2 regions of the Herminiimonas aquatilis genome follow, and region 2 is predicted to be linked to the other one. Evidence: predicted binding sites of a transcription regulator. Region 2 holds the regulator's gene; the other holds the start of a gene.

Region 1 (10,640 bases), 820 kb from region 2:
GATTTCTCCGAGCAAGTGGAGCAAGCCGGAATGGTGCTTGCTGCGATGCGCAAGCTTTTCAAAAGATTTTGCTGCAAATGTATGGACAAGCGCGATACCGAACAAAGCGGCAGCGATGAGATTCATTTCATCATTCATGCTATGGGTACTCGTTAAAAAACGGTGGCATCAGGACACCATGACCGCCGTGAAGCCGAATGAAAATCCGGGAACAAATTAAAAGGATCCATTCCCGGAAGACGTGATTCATTGAATTCCTCCGTCTTTATCCGACGGAGGCATTGGTCGTTAATTCAAGAACTGCATGTACATCACATATCCGGTGATGAGAACCAGCGAGATCGTGCCTGTCCATGCCAGAGCAAACATCGCCTTGGAAGGAAGCAGATCACGTTCAAAGTCAGTGGTGAAGTTATCTTTCACCGCTCTGATGGTGAGCCAATACAGAACCGGCGAGAACACCAGTGCCATGACAGATGCCAGCTGGGTCACAAAGATAGGTTCAGGCAAGCCGTACACGATCGAGATGCCTGCGATCAACCAGATCACTTGCATGCCGCGGTAGATCAACTTGCGTGCACGTGGCGTATCCCATTTCTTGACCAGACGTACCGAGCATTCCTCGGTAATACGTGCCTGGCCATCGAAGTAGGTGAACACGGTCGAGAAAAGTGCTGCAACGCCACCCGAGATAATGATAGGGAAAATCCATTGCCCGAAGGTGTCTGTGTAAATACGTGCGATAGTCGCACCCATTTCGCTGCCCTTTGGTACCAGACCAAGCGGATTCAGCACAGCTGCGCCAACGATCAGGAAGATCATGCCCGACAACATCGAAATCAGGTACGTGATATTCATATCGCGCTTGAACAGAATCAAACTATTTTTCATGTAGTTTTTATCCATTTCGACGGTATGACCCTCAGCGCGTAATTCCTTGACCTTGACCATGCCGGCCTTCTTTTCCACAGCCCACAGCGATTGCATAGGTGCCACTTCCAGCGTGGTCGGGAAGTAGCCGAACATCGCACCAAACAGCATCATTGCGCCAATTGGCGGCAAGGTAGGCAACAAGCGCGACAGATACTCCATCGGTGGTGGTGCCTGTAACGCAAACGCAATAAAGCAGGAGCCGGCAAACACCAGGATCAGGACTTTACAAACACCCTCAACGGCCTTGTAACTACCTGCCCACAAGATCGCGACGGTACCAACCAATACGGTGACAGCCCACAGTTGCAGCGACATGAAAGGGAATGCTGCCCACAACATGGCGGCGCAACCCAGCGCGCGGCCCGCAATACCGACGGTATTGGCAAATCCCTGGAAAATCATGAAATACAACGGCCATTTTCCGTTTCGATGATAGGCATTGATGATGGACTCGCCCTTCACCATGGTGTAGCGGTGGGCAAATTCGAATGCGCAGTATTTGAGGATGTAGGCAGCGAGAATTACCCACAGTAACTCGTAACCATATTTTGCACCAGCAGTCGGTGCATGCATGATGTGACTTGCGCCAATCCCGGTCATTGCAGCGGCAATACCGGGTCCCATCGCTTTCCAGGTGTCCATTAATCCGGTACCTGGCGCCTTCAAATGAATTGTTTGCTTATTGCCGCCGGCGGATGCGCCGGCCACATTGTTTATGGTTGTATCAGTCATTACTCTTGCTCTCCGTGTCTAAAGGCTGCTACAGGGTCTAATTTTCTGTAGTTTTTCTTTCTAATTTCTTCTTTTTAATTCAAGGTTTTTTATTAGACGGACCTCCTTTCTAATAAAAGATCAACGAGCAATATCAATTTGAATTGATATGATCGCTACACGAATGATTTCAAGCAGCGCGTAGCGTAGGAAAATCCCCAGTCAATGCGATTGAAAGGTGATGTTTAGTGTGAGATGCGACTAAGAAACGACCTGCTTCAAGGCAGGTGGTGTAATCGCTGTGTAGGAGGAACTACTGATTCGCAGAATGGAATCAGATAAAGAAAGACGATCTTGTAGATAGCAATGGGCGTAGGCATGCGTCAGTACTCCGCGCGGCGGCCCGACCAGCGCATTAACCTGTTTGCAGCAACGCGCTACAAACACCCATTGGCTTTGATAGTATCTACTTTTTTCTTGATACGCAACCTGCAATTCACATTTTCTTAACATGTAAGTGGATGTTTTTATTCGGTTTGTTGCGCATTATTTACAATATCCGCTTATCTTTCGAGCGAATTTTTCATGAGCGAAATCCAATTAAAAATTTACCTTGACGAAAGGACGCCGGCTGTAGATGCAACCGAATCTGCCGGATTCTGAAATGAGTGCCTATTGATGGTCTCTTTGATGGGCAACGAACGAGGGAGTATTGGTTTCCGCAGTTGATCGCTGTAATCATTGGGGTGTTACTGTGTTCTCAAATTTGAAATAACGAGCGCCGTTGAACCGGCGCTGTTTATATCTCTTTGATGCTATCCAGCGGCCAGCGCGGTTTGACGTTGAACGCGTAATCTTTTTTCGCCGCATCCGGATTAATCTCCAGACGCATCGCCCCCGCGAAGGCAATCATCGCACCGTTGTCGGTGCAAAATTCCAGTTCCGGATAAAACACCTTGAAATGCTTTTTCGCTGCCGCTGCGTTCAGCGATTCGCGCAATTGGCGATTGGCGCCGACGCCGCCGGCAATGACCAGACGCTTCAAGCCAGTGTGCTTGAGCGCGGTCATGCATTTGGCAGTCAGCACTTCCACGATGGCATCGACAAAGGCGCGTGCGATGTTGGCCTTGTCTTGCTCGCAGATATTGGTGGTTTGATTTTTGACGACGGTCAGCACGGCAGTCTTCAATCCGGAAAAACTGAAATCCAGATTTTTTGAATGCAGCATAGGGCGCGGCAATTTATATGCAGCCGGATCGCCAAACTCGGCCATCCGTGAAATTGCCGGTCCGCCCGGATAACCGAGACCGAGCAACTTGGCCGATTTGTCGAATGCTTCGCCTGCCGCATCGTCCAGCGTTTCGCCCAGCATCGTGTATTGCCCGACACCGTCGACGCGCATCAATTGCGTGTGACCGCCGGAAACCAGCAGGGCAATGAAAGGGAATTCTGGCGGCTCGCTGGCCAGCAAGGGCGACAGCAGATGGCCTTCCAGATGATGTACGCCTAATACAGGTTTATCCAGCGCCAGGCCGAGGCCGCAGGCGACCGAGGCACCGACCAATAATGCACCTGCTAGCCCGGGACCTTGTGTATACGCGATTGCATCGATCGCATCATGCGCTACGCCGCTTTCGGCGAAGACCTGTTCCAGCAGGGGAATGGCACGGCGTATATGGTCGCGTGAGGCCAGCTCAGGCACGACGCCGCCGTATTCTTCATGCATTTTTACCTGGGAATACAGCGCGTGCGCGAGCAAACCACGTTGCGTGTCATACAACGCGAGACCAGTTTCATCGCAGGAAGATTCGATACCGAGAACGAGCATGGGATAAAGATGCGGGAAAAATGCATCATGTTGGTGTGATTCTTGCGTGGATTGTAGCTTATTCTGGTACCACACCGTATCACTTGCTTTTAGAATGTTGCAATGATTGAAACTCCAAAACCCGATTCTACTTCTAGTGCGCGCGCTGATATGCGCGCCGACGTTCGTTCCGATGTTCGTTCGCTACGCATAGTCGTCGTCAATACCGTCGTGCCCCCTGAAGGCGAACAGGATGACAGCGCCTGGATGCAGGCAGAGCGCTCGCGCGCATTACGCATAGGCTTGCTGGAAGCCGGCTATAACATCATCGCGGTTTTCCCTGCTGATATGCATTTGCCGGATCGCGTCGCCCAACTGCAGCCTGACATGATTATCATCGATGCCGAATCCGATTCGCGCGATGTGCTGGAGCATGTGGTGATGGCGACGCGGGATGCGCGACGGCCTATCGTCTTGTTTACTGAGGATCATGCTAAATCGAGCATGGAAGCCGCAATGGCGGCTGGCGTATCGGCTTATGTGGTCGCAGGGTTGCAGTCGGAGCGCATCAAGCCGGTACTGGATGTCGCATTGGCGCGCTTCAATGCCGAGCAAAAACTGCGTACCGAGCTATCTGATACCAAACTCAAGCTGGCGGAACGCAAGACGATAGAGCGCGCCAAGGGTTTGCTGATGGAGCGCCATAAAATTTCCGAAGATGAAGCGTATTCAAAGTTGCGTCGCATGGCGATGGACAAGAATCTGAAGTTGTCAGAGTTGGCACAACGCATATTAGATGTGGCTGACTTGTTGGGTTGATGCGTGGCGTGAAGATTGCAGTCTAAGCTCTCTCGGTTATCGCACTAAATAAATGCGCCGCACGAAAAAGGAGCGATAGTTGCTTATCAAGTGCACATTATCTTCGCCAAAGTAGCTAATAAGCGCTGGCACACCAATTGCTAAAGTAGGGTTGTACCAACGAAGGTACAAAGAATTAAAAACTGTTTTGGCCAACGATGGCCGGGATGGTTCAGGACAAGGACGTCCGTGTCGCAAGAGCGCTGCTCTTGCTGACCGGACGTCCTTTTTTTATTGCGAAAACCCTTGAGGAAAACCATGACAACGAACGACAGGAAATTCAATATGACACGGCGCACAGTCTTGAAAGCAGGCACGGCCATCACGGCATCGGCCTTCGGTGGTCTGGCAACTCAAGGTGTGTGGGCTGCAGGTTCTGACAAGCCCGAAAAAGAAGAAGTCAAAGTCGGCTTCATTCCTTTGACCGATTGTGCATCTGTTGTCATGGCATCCGTCATGGGATTTGATAAAAAATACGGCATCAAGATTATTCCAACCAAGGAATCGTCATGGGCAGGTGTGCGCGACAAGCTTGTCAATGGCGAACTGGATGCAGCACACGTCTTGTATGGCCTGGTCTACGGCGTACACGAGGGCATAGGCGGCGCGAAAAAGGACATGGCTGTGTTGATGAACCTGAACAATAACGGCCAGGCGATCACTCTTTCCAAGAAGCTGGCAGATAAAGGTGCGGTGAATGGCACAGGTCTGGCCAAGCTGATGCAGATGGAAAAACGCGAATACACATTCGCGCAAACCTTCCCTACCGGCACCCATGCGATGTGGTTGTATTACTGGCTCGCGACTTACGGCATCAACCCGATGAAAGATGCCAAAGTCATCACCGTGCCACCACCGCAAATGGTGGCCAATATGCGTGTTGGCAATATGGATGGATTCTGCGTTGGCGAACCATGGAATCATCGCGCGATTGTCGACGGCATCGGTATCACCGCAGCGACGACACAAGACATCTGGAAAGATCACCCGGAAAAAGTACTCGGCACTACGTCTGACTGGGTGGCAAAAAACCCAAACACTGCGCGCGCCTTGACTGCAGCTGTGCTGGAAGCCGGCCGCTGGATCGATGCATCGCTGTCGAATAAAAACAAGATGGCAGAAACGATCGCTGCCAAGTCCTACGTCAATACTTCGGTTGATGTCATCAATCAACGCATTCTCGGTCGCTATCAAGACGGCATGGGCAAAACATGGGATGACCCTAACTACATGAAGTTCTACAACGAGGGTGCGACCAATTTCCCTTACCTGTCGGATGGTATGTGGTTCATGACACAGCACAAGCGCTGGGGTCTGGCTAAGGGCGAACCGGATTACATGGGTACGGCCAAGTCGATCAATCGCATTGATCTGTACAAGGAAGCGGCCACCATGGCGAACGTCCCGGTACCGAAAAATGTGATGCGTAGTTCCAAGCTGATCGATGGCGTGGTGTGGGATGGCAAGAATCCAAAAGCTTACGCTGAATCATTCAAGATCAAGGCATAAGGAGTCATCATGAGCGCAATCATGCATACGGCAGAAAACACGACCATCGCTGCATCGGTCGAAACCGGAAAATCGGAGAGTGTCATGAAAAATGCGGCCGCATCAGCAACCGTTGTTGAGAAGCCGAAATTCAAGGGCAGCAAGTTTTCCTTGCGTCCATTTTTCCTGGCAGTATTGCCGCCGATTTTCGGTTTGATTTTCCTGATCCTGGTGTGGGAAATCATCTCCGTCAAAAACAGTGGCATTCCATCGCCGGCAGTGACCTTGAAATCGGCCATGGAATTATTTGCCGATCCTTTCTACAGCAATGGCCCGAATGATCAGGGCATAGGCTGGAACATCCTGGCATCTCTGCAGCGTGTTGGTGTCGGCTTCGGTTTGGCTGCACTGGTCGGCATTCCACTGGGTTTCATGATTGGCCGTTTCAAGTTTTTGTCCGGCATGTTCAATCCGATTATCAGCTTGCTGAAACCGGTATCGCCGCTTGCATGGTTGCCGATAGGTTTGCTGGTATTCAAGGCCGCTGATCCGGCTGCGATCTGGTCTATCTTCATTTGTTCGATCTGGCCAATGATCATCAATACTGCAGTCGGCGTGCAGCGTGTACCGCAGGATTACATGAACGTTGCCAAGGTATTGAACCTGTCGGAATGGAAAATCGTTACCAAGATTCTGTTCCCATCGGTATTGCCTTACATGTTGACCGGCGTGCGTCTGGCGATCGGTACCGCCTGGCTGGTGATCGTTGCGGCAGAAATGTTGACCGGCGGTGTAGGGATCGGCTTCTGGGTCTGGGATGAGTGGAACAACCTGAATGTCGCGCACATCATTATTGCCATCGTGGTCATCGGTATCGTCGGCCTGGTACTGGAGCAGATCCTGGTCGGTATCGCCAGAATCTTTACGTACGAAGATGTCAAAAATTGATTGTGAAGTGTTGATCTGCGTTGAATGAATTAAAACGGCCAGATCACCCAGGATTGCAACGAATAACGAAGCACAAGGAAAACATCATGGATAACAACAGCAAGTTCATCGATATTCAAAATGCGGAAATGTCCTTTCCTACCAAGAAAGGCGTGTTCAATGCGCTGACCGACGTCAATCTGAGCGTTGCGAAAGGCGAGTTCATCACGCTGATCGGACATTCCGGTTGCGGCAAATCGACATTGCTTAATTTGATAGCCGGTTTAACGCATGCGACCAACGGCATGTTGTTGTGCTCGAATCGCGAAATTGCCGGCCCGTCGCCTGAACGCGCAGTCGTGTTTCAAAACCATTCGTTGTTGCCGTGGCTGACTTGCTACGAAAACGTCTATCTGGCAGTGGAGCGCGTATTCGGCAAGCTCGAAGGCAAGGCCAAACTGCGCGCACGCACCAAGGCAGCATTGGCACTGGTGGGTTTGACGCATGCTGAACAAAAACGTCCAAACGAAATCTCCGGCGGCATGAAGCAACGCGTCGGTATTGCGCGCGCCTTGTCGATGGAACCAAAGGTCTTGTTGATGGATGAACCCTTCGGTGCGCTAGATGCATTGACCCGCGCCCATTTGCAGGATGAGTTGCTGAAAATTGTGGCAGCAACCAATTCGACCGTGGTGATGGTGACGCATGATGTGGATGAAGCAGTGCTATTGTCGGACAAGATTGTGATGCTGACCAATGGTCCTTCGGCGACGATAGGTGAAGTGCTGGAAGTGAAGCTGGCACGTCCGCGCGAACGTGTTGCATTGGCGCAGGATCCTTTGTATTCGCAATATCGCACGGCCGTGCTGGAATTTTTATACCATCGCCAATCGCATCCTGCCAAGGAAGCGGCCTGATCCGATAATGTTTTTATTGATCCACTCTGAGTTAGATAAGTCATGATGACCCAGGCTGCTTTACGCGAAACAAAAAATGCGGTGCCGGCCTTGCCGGTTGCCGTCAATGATGAGCGCGGCGGCAGAGTCGCCACAATGACTAGTAATGCAATAGAAAATGAAGCAGCAGAGGCTGCGGAAGATGCATCGGTTGTGCCGCTGTCGGGCGAAGTCTTCGGCATGCTGATTAATCTGTCCGGACGTCGTCGCTTCACTTCACAGCGACTGGTGTTGTATGCGGTACTGGCGTCGCAAGGGCATGACAATGCTGCTGCAATAGCACGCGAAGCATTGGGCTTGTTTCGCGGTGCGCATACTTCGCTGCTCAAGCGTTCGGGTGATTTGCCGGGCGTGTTTTGTCCTGAGCTGGAGGAGGCATATTTCGGCAGACTGGATGGCGACCGCAACATTCGTCACTTTATGGATGTGGCCGAGCGCACACTGAATGCGATCGAAGACAAGCTGAGGGCGGCACCTGAATTATTGGCTGAGCTGGTACAGGGCACCACGACATTGCTGGCCATCCTGAATCAGATCACGTCGGTTTACGAAGAGCAATCGAAACGACATGCGCGACTGATGCGCAATCAGTTGCGCGGCATCATGACCGAGATTGAAACGATTGCGCGCGAGGCAAATATGGTGGCGCTAAACGCCCGTATTGTGGCCGCGCGATCGGGACAGGCCGGTAAGGAATTCTCGGTCGTAGCCGGTGTGCTGTCGAATATCACGAACGAGATCGACGATCTGGTGAAAGCCGCTCTCAAAGGGTCGGCAGCCTGAATTTTTTGAAGTTGAGGCTGCTTCAGCGAACCACCAGCAGATACAGCAATAGAAGATTGACTACGATCGAGATGGCTGCCACTGCGCGCCACAGCGAAAGCGGATCACGCTCCGCCAATGGCTTGGCTGAGATCGCTGCGAGCGGCCGACTGGCGCCGCGCTCCAGCGCCAGCAAAAATTCTTCTGCAGTTTCGAAGCGATCAGCAGGGTCGCGTGCCACGGCCTTCAGCACAACATTCTCCAGCCACAAAGGCAGATCGGGACGATAACGACTGGGCACCACGGCTTCGCCAAAACGCGGAGTCTGGAAAGGTTCGATTTCGCCGTAAGGAAAATGCCGCGTCAGCAATAAATAAAGTGTCACACCGGTAGCGTACAAATCGGTTTGACGCGATGCTGGCGCATTGTTGAATTGTTCCGGCGCGAGGAAGGATGGCGTACCGGCGCGCGGTGCTCGCACTTCATCCTCCGCTTCCAGGCCTGATTGGGCGACGCCCAAATCGAGGATGCGCAATTCCCCATCGCTGCCCACATGAATATTGCCGGGTTTGATGTCTCTATGAATGATGCTGCGTCGGTGCAAGGCGCCGATGGCGCGTACCAGTTTGGTCCCGTGTGCGATCACATCGGGAATTGTGAAGTGTTCGCCTGCATCCAGATGCTGTTGCAGCGTATTGCCCTCGTGCCAGGTGGTCAGATAGTAAAGATAGGTTTTTTGTTCTGGTGCAATAACCTGTGGAAAGAAACGTGCAACCACGCGTTTGGCCAACCACTCTTCATGCGCAAACGCCGAGCGCTCATGCATGTCTTGTGCGCGGTCTGGATGTAGTGTTTTCAGCACCAGCTTGCGTGGCGTATGTGAGCCGCTACGCGGTTCGGATACGCGATAGAGCAGCGTCGTCGTCGATGCGTGTATCTGTTCTTCGACGGTATAACCATCTATGACCTGGCCGACTTTCAGTTTAGGTGGCACCGGCAGCTGCTGCGAGCCGGACAAGGCATCACGCAAATTTGTTTCAGGCAAGGCATCGACACGCACCACCAGTGCACTGACATTGTCTTGTGCGCCGGCAGCCAGTGCGCTATCGATGAGGGCATTGGCGACCGCTTCAGCTTCATGCCGTTGGCTGACCAGCCGCTTCAGATGATCGGTCAGATCGTATTCCGATATCGATGCCCATACGCCGTCAGTAGCGAGCAGGAATGCATCGCCTTCATGCAATTCGCCCATGCCGTGATCGATTGCCAGTTGCGAGTCGAGTCCGATTGCGCGCGTCAACACGTGCTGCATCTCCGGCCTGTCCCACACGTGATCGGCAGTGAGGCGCGTCAAACCACCTTGCCTTAAGAGATAAAGGCGGGTGTCGCCGACATGCGAGAAATAATAAAAATTGCCGCGCAATACCAGCGACGTCAGCGTCGTCGCCATGCCGGCCAGTTCTGCACGTATGGAGCCCTGATGCTGGACCCAGCTGTTGATCGCCTTGAGTACGCGATCCAGTGATTGCGTGACTGGCCATGTATCGGAGGTTGCGTAGTAATCGCTGAGCAAGCCGCGTATCGTGTACTCGGATGCCTCACGTCCACCCTCGTTGCCGGATACGCCGTCGGCGATGGCCGCGATCATGCCCTTGCTCGACAATTCAGGTTCGTCGGGCATGACCATGCCGACAAAATCTTCATTGCGCGCGCGTAGCCCTGCGCGGGTGGCATAACCCGCCGCAAGTTTCAGTGGCATGGTGGGTATGGCAGATATGCAAACATGACGAGCCTGTAGTTTCGTGATTGCGGTTTAAATTTTTGCGTTGGTCATGGCAGCACTGCCCCAGGTTGTACGCCAGCGATTCTTCACTGCCGACAAACCGAGCAAGGCAACGATGGCCAAGGCAGCGAACACAATCAAGCCACCTTGATAGCTGCCGGTCAATTGCTTGGAATACCCAAGACTGGACGCCAGGTAGAAACCACCTATACCGCCCGCCATGCCGACCAGCCCTGTCATCACGCCGATCTCCTTGCGAAAGCGTTGCGGCACCAACTGAAATACCGCGCCATTGCCGACTCCCAGCGCCAGCATCGCAAGTACGAAGATGGCGACAGCAGCCATCGCCGATGATAAACCGAAGCTGGCGACCAGCATGAAGGTTGCGGCCAGCATATACATCATCGACAAGGTC
Region 2 (10,640 bases):
TATTCATTGCACTGATTGCACTGGTCACGATCATGCTGGCAGCGGTGGCCCTAGTGCGCTCGGTTGATACGTCCAGTCTCATTGCCGGCAACATAGCGTTTCGTCGCGCGGCTACTTCTTCTGGCGACAGTGGATTGGAAGGGGCCATTGCCTGGTTGGCTGCGCAAGAAATAGCGGATCAGGCACAACTACCTGCAGATCGAGGATTGAATAATACCAATGGACTGCAAGGGTACGATGCCAGTCTTGCAAATTTTAATATCACTTCAGTCGACTCTTGGACGGACCAGTTAAGCGTCCGTGCAGCTAAAGACGCCGGTGACAATGAAGTGCGCTACCGAATTGAACGCATGTGCAGTGCCAGCGAAGGTATCGCACCTGTCAAGGAAAATTGTGTATTCAGCGATGCCGAGTCGCAACTTGACTCAATGGCCACAGGCGGCCAGCGCGCAGAAAAGAGTGGGGTTAGCGTCATGTATCGGGTGACGATACGTGTGACCGGGCCGCGCAATACAGTCAGCTATGTGCAAGCATTTATCTATTAAGAGGCAAACATGAAACGCCATTTCAAAACAACGCGTGTCGCTAGTTTCATAGCATTGACTACGTTTGCTTTAGGTTTGTTGTTGCCTCTACGCGCATTTCCGGCATCGCTCGCCTTGACACAAGAACCTCTTGCCAATGCGACTACGACGACGGTGCTGCCGAACTTGATGTTTATTCTCGATGGTTCGGGAAGTATGGACTGGAATTATTTGCCGGATTGGGTAGACGATAATATTTGTAAGAATACCGATGGCGACTATGATCGGAGTTGCGTAAATTCTCCCTTGTTCAAAAGTCCGGATGTAAATGGTGTTTACTACAACCCCACCATTAATTATTTGCCTCCAGTGGATAGTGCGGGGACCAGTTTTGCCAGTCAAACCTCATGGACCAACGTAAAAAATGACGCGCATGGTATTCAAAGCTCTGGCACAACCAATCTGGTAACTGGTTACGTCGACATTGAATGGTGTACGGATGCAGTGAATGGCTTTGGCAATCTTACTTACGCCGATTGTTTGCGGAATGATAATTACGTATTGCCCGGGGTTGTTGGAGGGAAAAATTACAATACTCCACATAACACTACTGCTAGTGGGACCGGGCTTGTAGCGACAGGGGATCCTGATATTGCGACGACGGCTTCGAAAACCTTTGGCCCGCATTATTACCGTATTACACCGGGTGAGTGGTGCGACTCGGACAAGCTGATCAATTGTCAGGGAACGGCAACGACGCAGTACAGTTTTCCTGCGAGAGTTCGCTGGTGTACGGACGCTACCAATGCTACTGCACTGACTCCAGCAGCAAACTCATGCCAAGGCTTGCGTGCGGGCAGCTATAAGACGATACGTTTCCCAACTAAATTTCAAATCCCTCCCCAGCCAGAGGTGCCTGCAGTGCCAGCAGTCGGTGCAAGCGCGAAATTTGAATTTTCGATGGCAGGGTGTAACAATTCGAAGAATGTAGGTATTGCAACAATAAGCATAAATAATGTCAATATCCTGCCTTCGGCGACCAATAATAGGCGCTACGCTGCCGATTTGGCTAATGATGTGCGCTCTAAAACGCCGCCTGCAGGTTATTCATTCGGCGGTACTGGGGCTACTTTGATTGTCAGGGTTCCTGCGTCGCTTGGGGATGTCCGTTATAACGTGGTTCTGGCCCGAACGGCAAGTTCACATGCTTCATGTTCGTTTAGTCCTACTAGCGTGGAATTAAGTGGTTACGTTGCGGCGAAGCCTGCAATTCCTGCAGTAGGCGGCTCCTATTCGGGCTCTTTCGTTCGTACGGATATTGTCAGTGGAGTAACTTACCCCCGTGCTGCAGGACGTACAGATTGCACAAGCAGTACAACCACATGCAGCTATAACGAGGAAATGACTAACTTCGCGAATTGGTGGACTTACTATCAAACGCGCATGCAGACCATGAAAACCGCAACCAGTCGGGCTTTCAAATCAATTGATAGTCGCTATCGTGTCGGTTTTATTGATATTCAGGGTAATAATTATCTGCCGATTGCGCAATTTAATGCAGGCACGAACAATACCAAGGATAAATGGTATAAAAAATTGTTTTCGATCAATCCGAATAACGGCACTCCACTGCGCTCTGCATTGAGTCGCGTGGGGCGTTTGTATGCCGGACAGAAGCCTGTCGGTACTGCAGATCCTATGCAATATTCCTGTCAACAAAATTTTGCATTACTGACGACAGATGGCTACTGGAATACCGATTCAAATTCAGACGTTAAGGGTCTTGATGGTTCTGCCGTCGGTAATCTGGATGGGGGTAGTACCGCACGCCCTCTGTATGAAGGTCCTACGGCTAGTTCAAATAGCCTGGCGGATACGGCAAAATATTATTACGACACCGATTTACGTAACAGCTCACTTGCCAATTGTAATGGTGCGTTAGGGGTCGATGTCTGCACGGATAATGTATTCGTCAGTGGCACCGATAATAATGTTAAACAGCACATGACGACCTTCACCTTGGGTTTAGGTGTTGATGGGACACTTTCTTATACTAGCGACTACAAAACTGCGACATCAGGCGATTTCTACGATATCACCAACGGCACGGGAACTTCCGTTACTAATTGGTCGGTGCCGTCGGCTGACAATGAAACTGCAATCGATGATTTGTGGCACGCTGCGGTCAACGGACAGGGTACATATTTTAGCGCCAAGGATCCGGCGCAGTTGACCAGCGGTTTGAACGGAGCGCTTGCTGCGATCAGCTCCAAATTGGGCGCTGGATCTGCAGCTGCCACGAGTACTCTGAATCCTGTTGCCAATGACAATTTTGCCTACGTTGCGAGTTATACCACCGTGAAATGGCAGGGCAATCTTGAAGCACGCACAATCAACCTGAGTACTGGGGACGTGAGCGAATCTCCCTCCTGGTGCGTTGAAAATACAGTCGCTGGAACTTGTGCCTCACCAGGGACAATAACGCAATCAACCGACGGTAGTAGCAATGCTTATTATTGCGTTACGCCTGATGCAACGGCGGACACGTGTACGAACGGGACGCTAGAAGGAGGCAGTTGCAAAGTTGAAATGGCAATAGCATGTACTGGGACGATGCGCTCCTTGGTAGGATCGTCCAGCGATGGCCGCAATATTAAAATGGTCGGGACCGCTGGTACTCTCGTTGACTTTATTTACGACAATTTATCGACGACGCAAAAAACCTATTTCACTGCTTCTGGATTGAGCCAATGGGCGGATCTTTCTGCAGATCAAAAGACGCTTGCAGCAGGTTCAAGCATGATTTCCTACCTGCGCGGACAGACCAGATTTGAAATGGACCGCACCAGCAATGCCGCCGAAGATAGGCTGTATCGATATCGCGAAGCGACATTAGGTGATGCAATCGAGTCGCAACCTGCATTCGTTGGCAAACCGTATTTTAGTTATGCCGACACAGGTTACGCTGCCTATATCACTGCCAAGGCTTCTCGCCCAAAAACGGTTTATATGGGAACCAACGATGGCATGCTGCATGCATTTAATGCTGTAGATGGAACAGAACGATGGGCTTTTGTCCCTACATTGGTGATCCCGAATCTCTGGCATCTTGCAGATAAGAATTATGGAAGTCAGCACAGGAATTATGTAAATGGCAGGCCGATCATCGCGGATGTTTATAACCCGGCGACATCTGCTTGGCGGACCATCTTGGTAGCCGGTTTGAATGGCGGCGGCAGAGGATATTACGCACTCGATATTACCGACCCTACCACGCCGATTTTGCTATGGGAAATTGATTCCACGAATGAGGCCAATCTGGGATATAGCTATGGCTACCCAGTTGTGACGAAAAAGGCAGACGGCACTTGGGTTGTTTTGTTCACATCTGGCTATAACAACACCAGTCCAGGAAATGGTGAGGGTTATTTGTATGTGCGGAATGCTCTTACTGGTGCTCACATATCACGGATAGGTATTGGCGTTGATCCGGATGTCGATGATCCTGCTATTACGCCGAGCGGATTGGCTAAGATAGCAAACTATGCTAACGATCCGGCGCGCAACAATACGTCTTTGTATGTTTATGGCGGCGACCTTTCGGGTAACGTGTGGCGTTTCGATATCAATACCAATACAGTATTGAAATTTGCAGTTTTGAAGGATCCGTCTGGTGCTAGGCAACCCGTTACGGCGGCGCCTGAGTTAGGTGTCGCTTACGGTAAGCGATTGGTTTTTGTTGGGACCGGAAAGTATCTAGAGAAAAGCGATCTGGAAAATACGCAGAGACAAACCTTGTATGCAATAAAGGATAACAATGCGACCACTACTCTGGTGAATCCACGGCTATCGCTAGTGCAACAAACTATTACGACCTCAGGATCCACCCGCACTGCATCGCAAAATGAAATTGATTTCAGGCTTGATTCAGGATGGTTTATCGACTTGCCGGATACGGGGGAGCGTATTCATGTGGAACCTATACTTGATTCTGGTCTCTTGATTGCGCCTTCTACCGTGCCATCCAATACGGTATGTTCACCGGGCGGGTATGGTTGGCTTAACTACTTTAATTACCTGAATGGAAATAATGGCGACGGCATTGTTTCGGAAAAATTCAATGCCCCGATTGTCGGTGTAAATTATTACTACACTCCTGACGGGGAACGACATGTTTCAGTGGTTACCTCAGATCATCCGACGCCTGACCAACCTACAAACAAGTTGCCTAAGCCGCCTAACGCCTTGTCATTTCAAGGTAAGCGCGTAATTTGGCGCGAATTTATACCAGACTGATTTTTAATGTAGATTGATCGGCGGCCCTACGTGGGCCGCCTTTTTTATTTTCCTGCTGGCTCGTCTTGCTTATCTGTGTTTTTCCACACTTCGATGCGTATTTCACTAGGCACGGCGATGCCGGAAATTTGGGCTGCTGCAAAAGTCATTGTTTTAAAAGCAGTGGTAATCAACAGCAGTTTTTCACTGTCAGCAATATCGCCAGGGATGAATACTTCGTCTACCGTTCCCACATTACTGATGCGCAAAGTCATTATGAGTGGCTCAGGCAATCCTGCGATATCGGGCAAGAAAAAATCTGCAGGTAGGTCATTGATGACTTGTGGTTTCTGGCTTAATTCATCCGATTTGAAATAGTAGGATTGAAAGGGTAGTTGTGCACCGATCGGAATTTCAGCCAACGAGGGCGCCGCCGGTAACGATGGTATTTCTGGCTGTATCAGATTGTGGACGTTTTGACTTTTAGTGGCTATGCGCTGAGGCGCATGATCTAATTTTTCACTCAGTAAACGGACAACCACCCCTGTCGTCTCACTGCTATTTTTATTGTTAGTCTCAGCAAATTCAGCGAGCGAGTAAAGAATAAAAGCATGTCCTGAAAGGGTCAAAATCAGCGCGATAGCTGAAATTGGCTTGGCGAGAGAAGAGGGAAAATACTTTTTGCGATGGTCATGCATCCAGTCATTTTATATTGATGTTTAGCGATTTTTAATCGATTTCTGTAGAGCTTTGACATTAAAAAAGGGCGCAATCTGCGCCCTTCATTTTTAGTGACTGATTTTCTCAGCCTGATGATTTCCCGTTAAGGGGTGACAGCAGCGTCGGATTCATCCGGCAATCGTTTGATTGCATCATGTTGATGATCTTGCTGCTTGGTTTTGTATTTGATGACTTGTCGATCGAGCTTGTCGACCAGTGAGTCAATCGCCGCATACAAATTGTCGGCAATACTTTCCGCATGCAGATCCTTGCCTCTCACGCGCAAGTTGATTTCTGCTTTCTGGCGTTTTTCTTTTTCCGGAAGATTGTCTACAGTCAGGATGACTGCAATGTCGATAACGTGATCGAAGTGACGTTTGATACGCTCCAGTTTTCCTTGTACATATTCGCGGATTGCTGGGGTTAATTCGAGGTGATGTCCACTGATTGTGAGATTCATACAGTGCTCCTATGATAATTCACTGGAGGTTCAAGCGCCTTGTTACCTGGCCACAAGAACACAGCAAGGTATAACAAAAACTACTAAGGACAGTTCTACAACGATTTGCGCAAATTGACTGGGGGAATTTTCAAGGCTTCACGGTATTTTGCAACGGTACGTCGCGCCACAACCATACCCTGTTCCGCCAGCATTTCTGCGATTTTGCTATCAGAGAATGGGATTTTCGGGTCTTCAGCTCCTATCAATTGTTTGATCAGTGCCCGTATCGCAGTGGAGGATGCTTCGCCGCCTGTTTCCGTTGCGACATGGCTGCCGAAAAAGTACTTCAGTTCGAACATTCCATGCGGTGTGAGCATGTACTTTTGCGTCGTTACACGAGAAATAGTGCTCTCGTGTAGACCTAGTGTATCAGCTATTTCACGCAACACAAGTGGGCGCATCGCGACAGCGCCATGTGAGAAAAAGTTGCGTTGTCGTTCTACTATCGCCTGTGATACGCGCAGGATAGTGTCGAAGCGCTGACGCATATTTTTGATCAACCATTTGGCTTCTTGCAGTTGCGATCCGAGCGATCCATCGCCCTTGCTTTGCTTCAAAATATTGGCGTACATGCTGTTGACGCGCAAGCGTGGCATGACGTCGTGATTGAGCATGACTTGCCAGCCGTTGCGTGTGCGTTTGACGATCACATCAGGCACCACATAATCGGAAGAGCCGCTTGCGAAAATCGCTCCTGGGTGTGGATTGCATTGTTTGATGATGACTTGTGCTTCGCGCAAATCTTCGTCGTCGCAATCGAGGGCCTTGCGCAGTTTGTTGAAGTCGCGTTGCGCAAATAGAGTGAGATGATTTTCAACAATCGCGAGCGCCATGCGGCGCGTGACCATTGCAACTTTCGGCATGCGTTTGATTTGCAGTGCCAGGCATTCAGAGGCATTGCGCGCACCCACACCAGGCGGATCGAAGCTTTGCAACAGGTTCAATGCAATCTGCAATTCTTCCAGTTCTATTTCCAGCTCTTCCGGCAGGCGCGCGTGGATTTCTTCCAGTTCTTCTTCCAGATAGCCGTTGTCGTTCAATGCATCGATGATCAATTCAAGCAACGCACGATCACGCGTCTCGCGCACAGTTACGCGCATCTGTTCCAGCAGGTGCTCACGCAATGTTGTTTCGTGTGCTTCCAGCTGCGGGCGGGCGTCATCATCTTCCGGTGCTTTCGATGTACGTGCGACATCGTCAAAACTCCATTCGGCATCGCCGTTGGATGATTCGGGTGCGTCTGATGGCGTATCGAAACTGGCTTCGCTTTCCGGGACTTGCGCATTGGCCTCTATGCTTGCGCCTTCCGGTGTGGTTCCGGTAGAGCCGATGGCGCCATCGGCCAGCAAGCGGATCGCGTGATCCAGCGGATCGTCGGTGCGCTCCAGCAGTGGATTGTCTGCGAGAATTTGTTCCAACTCCTGATGCAGTTCCAGCGTGGACAATTGCAGCAGACGGATTGATTGCTGCAATTGCGGCGTGAGTGCCAGATGTTGCGAAACGCGTAGCTGCAGGGATTGCTTCATAGAGTTATCTAGCTTCCGGCATCACATGCGGAAGTGTTCGCCGAGGTAAACCCGGCGCACCGATTCGTTGGCGATAATCTCGTCAGGGCTGCCGCTGGCGAGCACTGCACCTTGATTGATGATGTAGGCACGATCGCAGATGCCGAGTGTCTCGCGCACATTGTGATCGGTGATCAGTACGCCTATGCCGCGCTCTTTGAGGAAGCGCACAATACGTTGAATTTCAATTACTGCTATCGGATCAACGCCGGCAAACGGTTCATCCAGCAAAACGAAACGTGGATTGGTTGCCAGTGCGCGCGCAATCTCGACGCGACGACGTTCGCCACCGGACAAAGACATCGCTTGATTTTCACGCAGCTTCTCGATTTGCAGGTCAGCCAGCAAAGTATCGAGACGTTGTTCGATCTGCGGCTTGCTCAAGGATTTGCCATTGAGGCGCTGTAGTTCGAGCACGGCGCGAATATTATCCTCGACGCTCAGCTTGCGGAATACCGACGCTTCTTGCGGAAGATAGGACAAACCCAGCTGCGCGCGTTTGTGTATGGGCTGGCGCGAGATATTGACACCATCCAGTTCGATGCTGCCGGCATCCGACGGTACCAAGCCGACGATCATGTAAAACGACGTAGTTTTGCCGGCGCCGTTAGGGCCCAGCAGGCCAATCACTTCACCGCTCTCGACTTGCAAGGCGACGTCACGTACAACCTGACGCGCGCCATAGCTTTTTTGCAGTCCGCTGACTATCAACTTGCTCGACATCTTAAGGGGCCTTTGTTGTATCGGCACGCGGCTGGATGATGGCCTTGATGCGTCCTGCACCTGGCTTGCTGTCGCCCCCGCTAGTGTTATGCACGGTGAAAAATTCAGCGCGTGTATCGTAGGAAATATACTCGCCGTTGACTTCATCGGTAGTCTTGCCATTTTCCAGGCGACGCATACGAGCCTTGGAATACAGTTTCATGATTTCATTCTTGTCGTCGTATTCGATGCGCTCGGCCTGGCCTTCTATCCATTGGTCGGGACCGCCGTCACGTTTTTGACGGAAACTGGCAAGTGAGCCAGGGGCCGCATACATGACGACAAATTGATAGCCGGCCGGATCTTGCGTGACCACCATCTTGTTGGATTTCATCAGAATCGAGCCGCGCGTCAATACGACATTGCCGACGAAGGTGTTGATCTGTTTGACGTCGTCGTACTGCATTTGATCGGCTTCGACGTTGGTCGGCTTGGTTGCATCGGCTTTTTCAGCATGGACGCAAGTCAGCGCGCCCAAACCAGCGATAAGCAGCATTGCAGAAAGTAATCGTTTCATGAAATTTTTCTAAGAGAATCCATCGATTAAAAGTCGGATCACGAAATCAATTGGTGACGACAGGCGGCTGGTACTGGCCTTTTACATTACTCGACAAGCTGAATTCGCCGGTTGCATTGTTGACAAACATGCCGGCGCCATTCAGCGTCGATTTCCCAAGTTGCAGTTCAACCGGCTTGGGGGTTTTCATGACATCCTCGTCTGGCAATATCAGCAAATAAGATGTCTTGAGTTGAAAATGCTGCGACTTTGCGGAAGCGGGTCTGTCTATATGCACATTGTCATACATATGGACTTCGCTGCTGTTGTTAGTCACTTTGGCGCGCAAGGAGCGACTCACCATCGGTGGCCGATCAGCGCTATAACTATGCATGACCGGATTCTGTATTTGATAGGAGTCGTCTTGCGGGTAATGTTTCATTTCGGTGCCGGTGAGGTTGTAACGTGCCTCGCCGGTTTTTGCCATGCGCACGAAATTAAATTTCTCTACATAAAAATCGGGCTCCGTGCGTACCCGGGCAGGCAGGGAATCTTCAGTTTTGCGCTGCATCACTTCGACTAGCCAAAAACTGCCGAGCGCTAATCCTGCGCTCAACGCAATCAGCACAATCAGGCGCATGCCATTGCCTGGACGCGGCGCTTTCAAGACAAGTACAGCGCGATGGCCGCCTCGTAATTGCCTTGTGCGCGCAGAATGAAATCGCACAATTCACGTGCCGCGCCGCGACCGCCGCTGGCTTGCGTCACGTAATGCACGCGTGAGCGCACTTCCGGATGTGCATTGGGTACGCTTGCTGCAAAGCCGACGCGCGACAGGATAGGCAAGTCTATGACATCGTCGCCGATGAAGCCGCATGCACTGGCGTCAGTGCCAGTTTGTGCGAGCAATTGTTCAAATGCACTGCGCTTGTCATGTATGCCTTGAAACACATGATGAATGCCAAGGTCCGTCGCGCGGCGCAGCACAATAGGTGATTGGCGTGCACTGATGATCGCGGTCGCGACACCGGATTGCTGCAGCAATTTGATGCCGTGGCCATCGAGAACGTTGAAGGTCTTGATGACCTCGCCATCCGCGCCAAAATGCAGGCTGCCGTCGGTCAGAATGCCATCGACGTCAAATATCATCAGCCGCACATTCGCTGCACGAGCGGAAGCAGCTGACACTGAATTGGAAAAAACCGCGGCAGAATCTGCAGAGGAGGTCATCAGATTACTTTCGCGCGGGTCAGATCATGGATGTGCAATGCGCCCACCAGTGTGCCGTCAGTATTGGTTACCAATAATTGATTGATGCGGAACTCTTCCATCATGTCGACTGCATCGACGGCGAGCTGCTCCGGCTGCACGCTGCGCGGGTTGGCGTGCATCACATCGGCAATCGATAAAGTCGAAAAATCTTGCTTGTTTTCAATCAGGCGGCGCAAATCGCCGTCCGTGAATACGCCGATGGCGCGACCGTCAGCATCAACTACGGCTGTCATCGCCATGCCTTTTTTACTGATTTCCAATAGTGCGGAGTAGAGTGTCGCATCAGCAGCGACGGTAGGAATCGCATCGCCGGTGCGCATCACATCACGCACGTGCGTCAGCAAACGGCGGCCGAGTGCGCCGCCCGGATGCGAACGTGCAAAATCTTCTTCGCCAAAACCGCGTGCATCCAGCAGTGCCATCGCCAACGCATCGCCGAGCGCAAGGGTTGCGGTGGTGCTGGCAGTCGGTGCCAGGTTCAAAGGACAAGCTTCCTTGTCGACCTTGACGTTCAGGTGGACGTC

The links. The regulator sigma-54, encoded in region 2, starts transcription at its own class of promoters, with help from an activator protein. The targets are predictions, from matches to a motif close to TGGCANGNAANCTGCTTT.
Region 1: a site for sigma-54 is predicted at 4,397-4,414, ahead of ACFQO0_RS04265 (CmpA/NrtA family ABC transporter substrate-binding protein). Genes of this name have one in related genera too.

The regions. Positions count from the first base shown of each region.
Region 1 is NZ_JBHTCC010000001.1:929,066-939,705, reverse strand. It holds gene ACFQO0_RS04285 (putative Na+/H+ antiporter) at 1-126, opposite strand, end outside; gene ACFQO0_RS04280 (Nramp family divalent metal transporter) at 289-1,665, opposite strand; gene tsaD (tRNA (adenosine(37)-N6)-threonylcarbamoyltransferase complex transferase subunit TsaD) at 2,444-3,472, opposite strand; gene ACFQO0_RS04270 (ANTAR domain-containing response regulator) at 3,623-4,270, shown strand; gene ACFQO0_RS04265 (CmpA/NrtA family ABC transporter substrate-binding protein) at 4,595-5,818, shown strand; gene ntrB (nitrate ABC transporter permease) at 5,828-6,745, shown strand; gene ACFQO0_RS04255 (ABC transporter ATP-binding protein) at 6,832-7,641, shown strand; gene ACFQO0_RS04250 (methyl-accepting chemotaxis protein) at 7,777-8,463, shown strand; gene ACFQO0_RS04245 (protein kinase domain-containing protein) at 8,486-10,201, opposite strand; gene ACFQO0_RS04240 (nitrate/nitrite transporter) at 10,256-10,640, opposite strand, start outside.
Region 2 is NZ_JBHTCC010000001.1:1,750,474-1,761,113, forward strand. It holds gene ACFQO0_RS08155 (pilus assembly PilX family protein) at 1-545, shown strand, start outside; gene ACFQO0_RS08160 (pilus assembly protein) at 555-4,820, shown strand; gene ACFQO0_RS08165 (hypothetical protein) at 4,865-5,497, opposite strand; gene hpf (ribosome hibernation-promoting factor, HPF/YfiA family) at 5,623-5,979, opposite strand; gene ACFQO0_RS08175 (RNA polymerase factor sigma-54) at 6,075-7,547, opposite strand; gene lptB (LPS export ABC transporter ATP-binding protein) at 7,569-8,309, opposite strand; gene lptA (lipopolysaccharide transport periplasmic protein LptA) at 8,311-8,865, opposite strand; gene lptC (LPS export ABC transporter periplasmic protein LptC) at 8,912-9,484, opposite strand; gene ACFQO0_RS08195 (KdsC family phosphatase) at 9,508-10,074, opposite strand; gene ACFQO0_RS08200 (KpsF/GutQ family sugar-phosphate isomerase) at 10,074-10,640, opposite strand, start outside.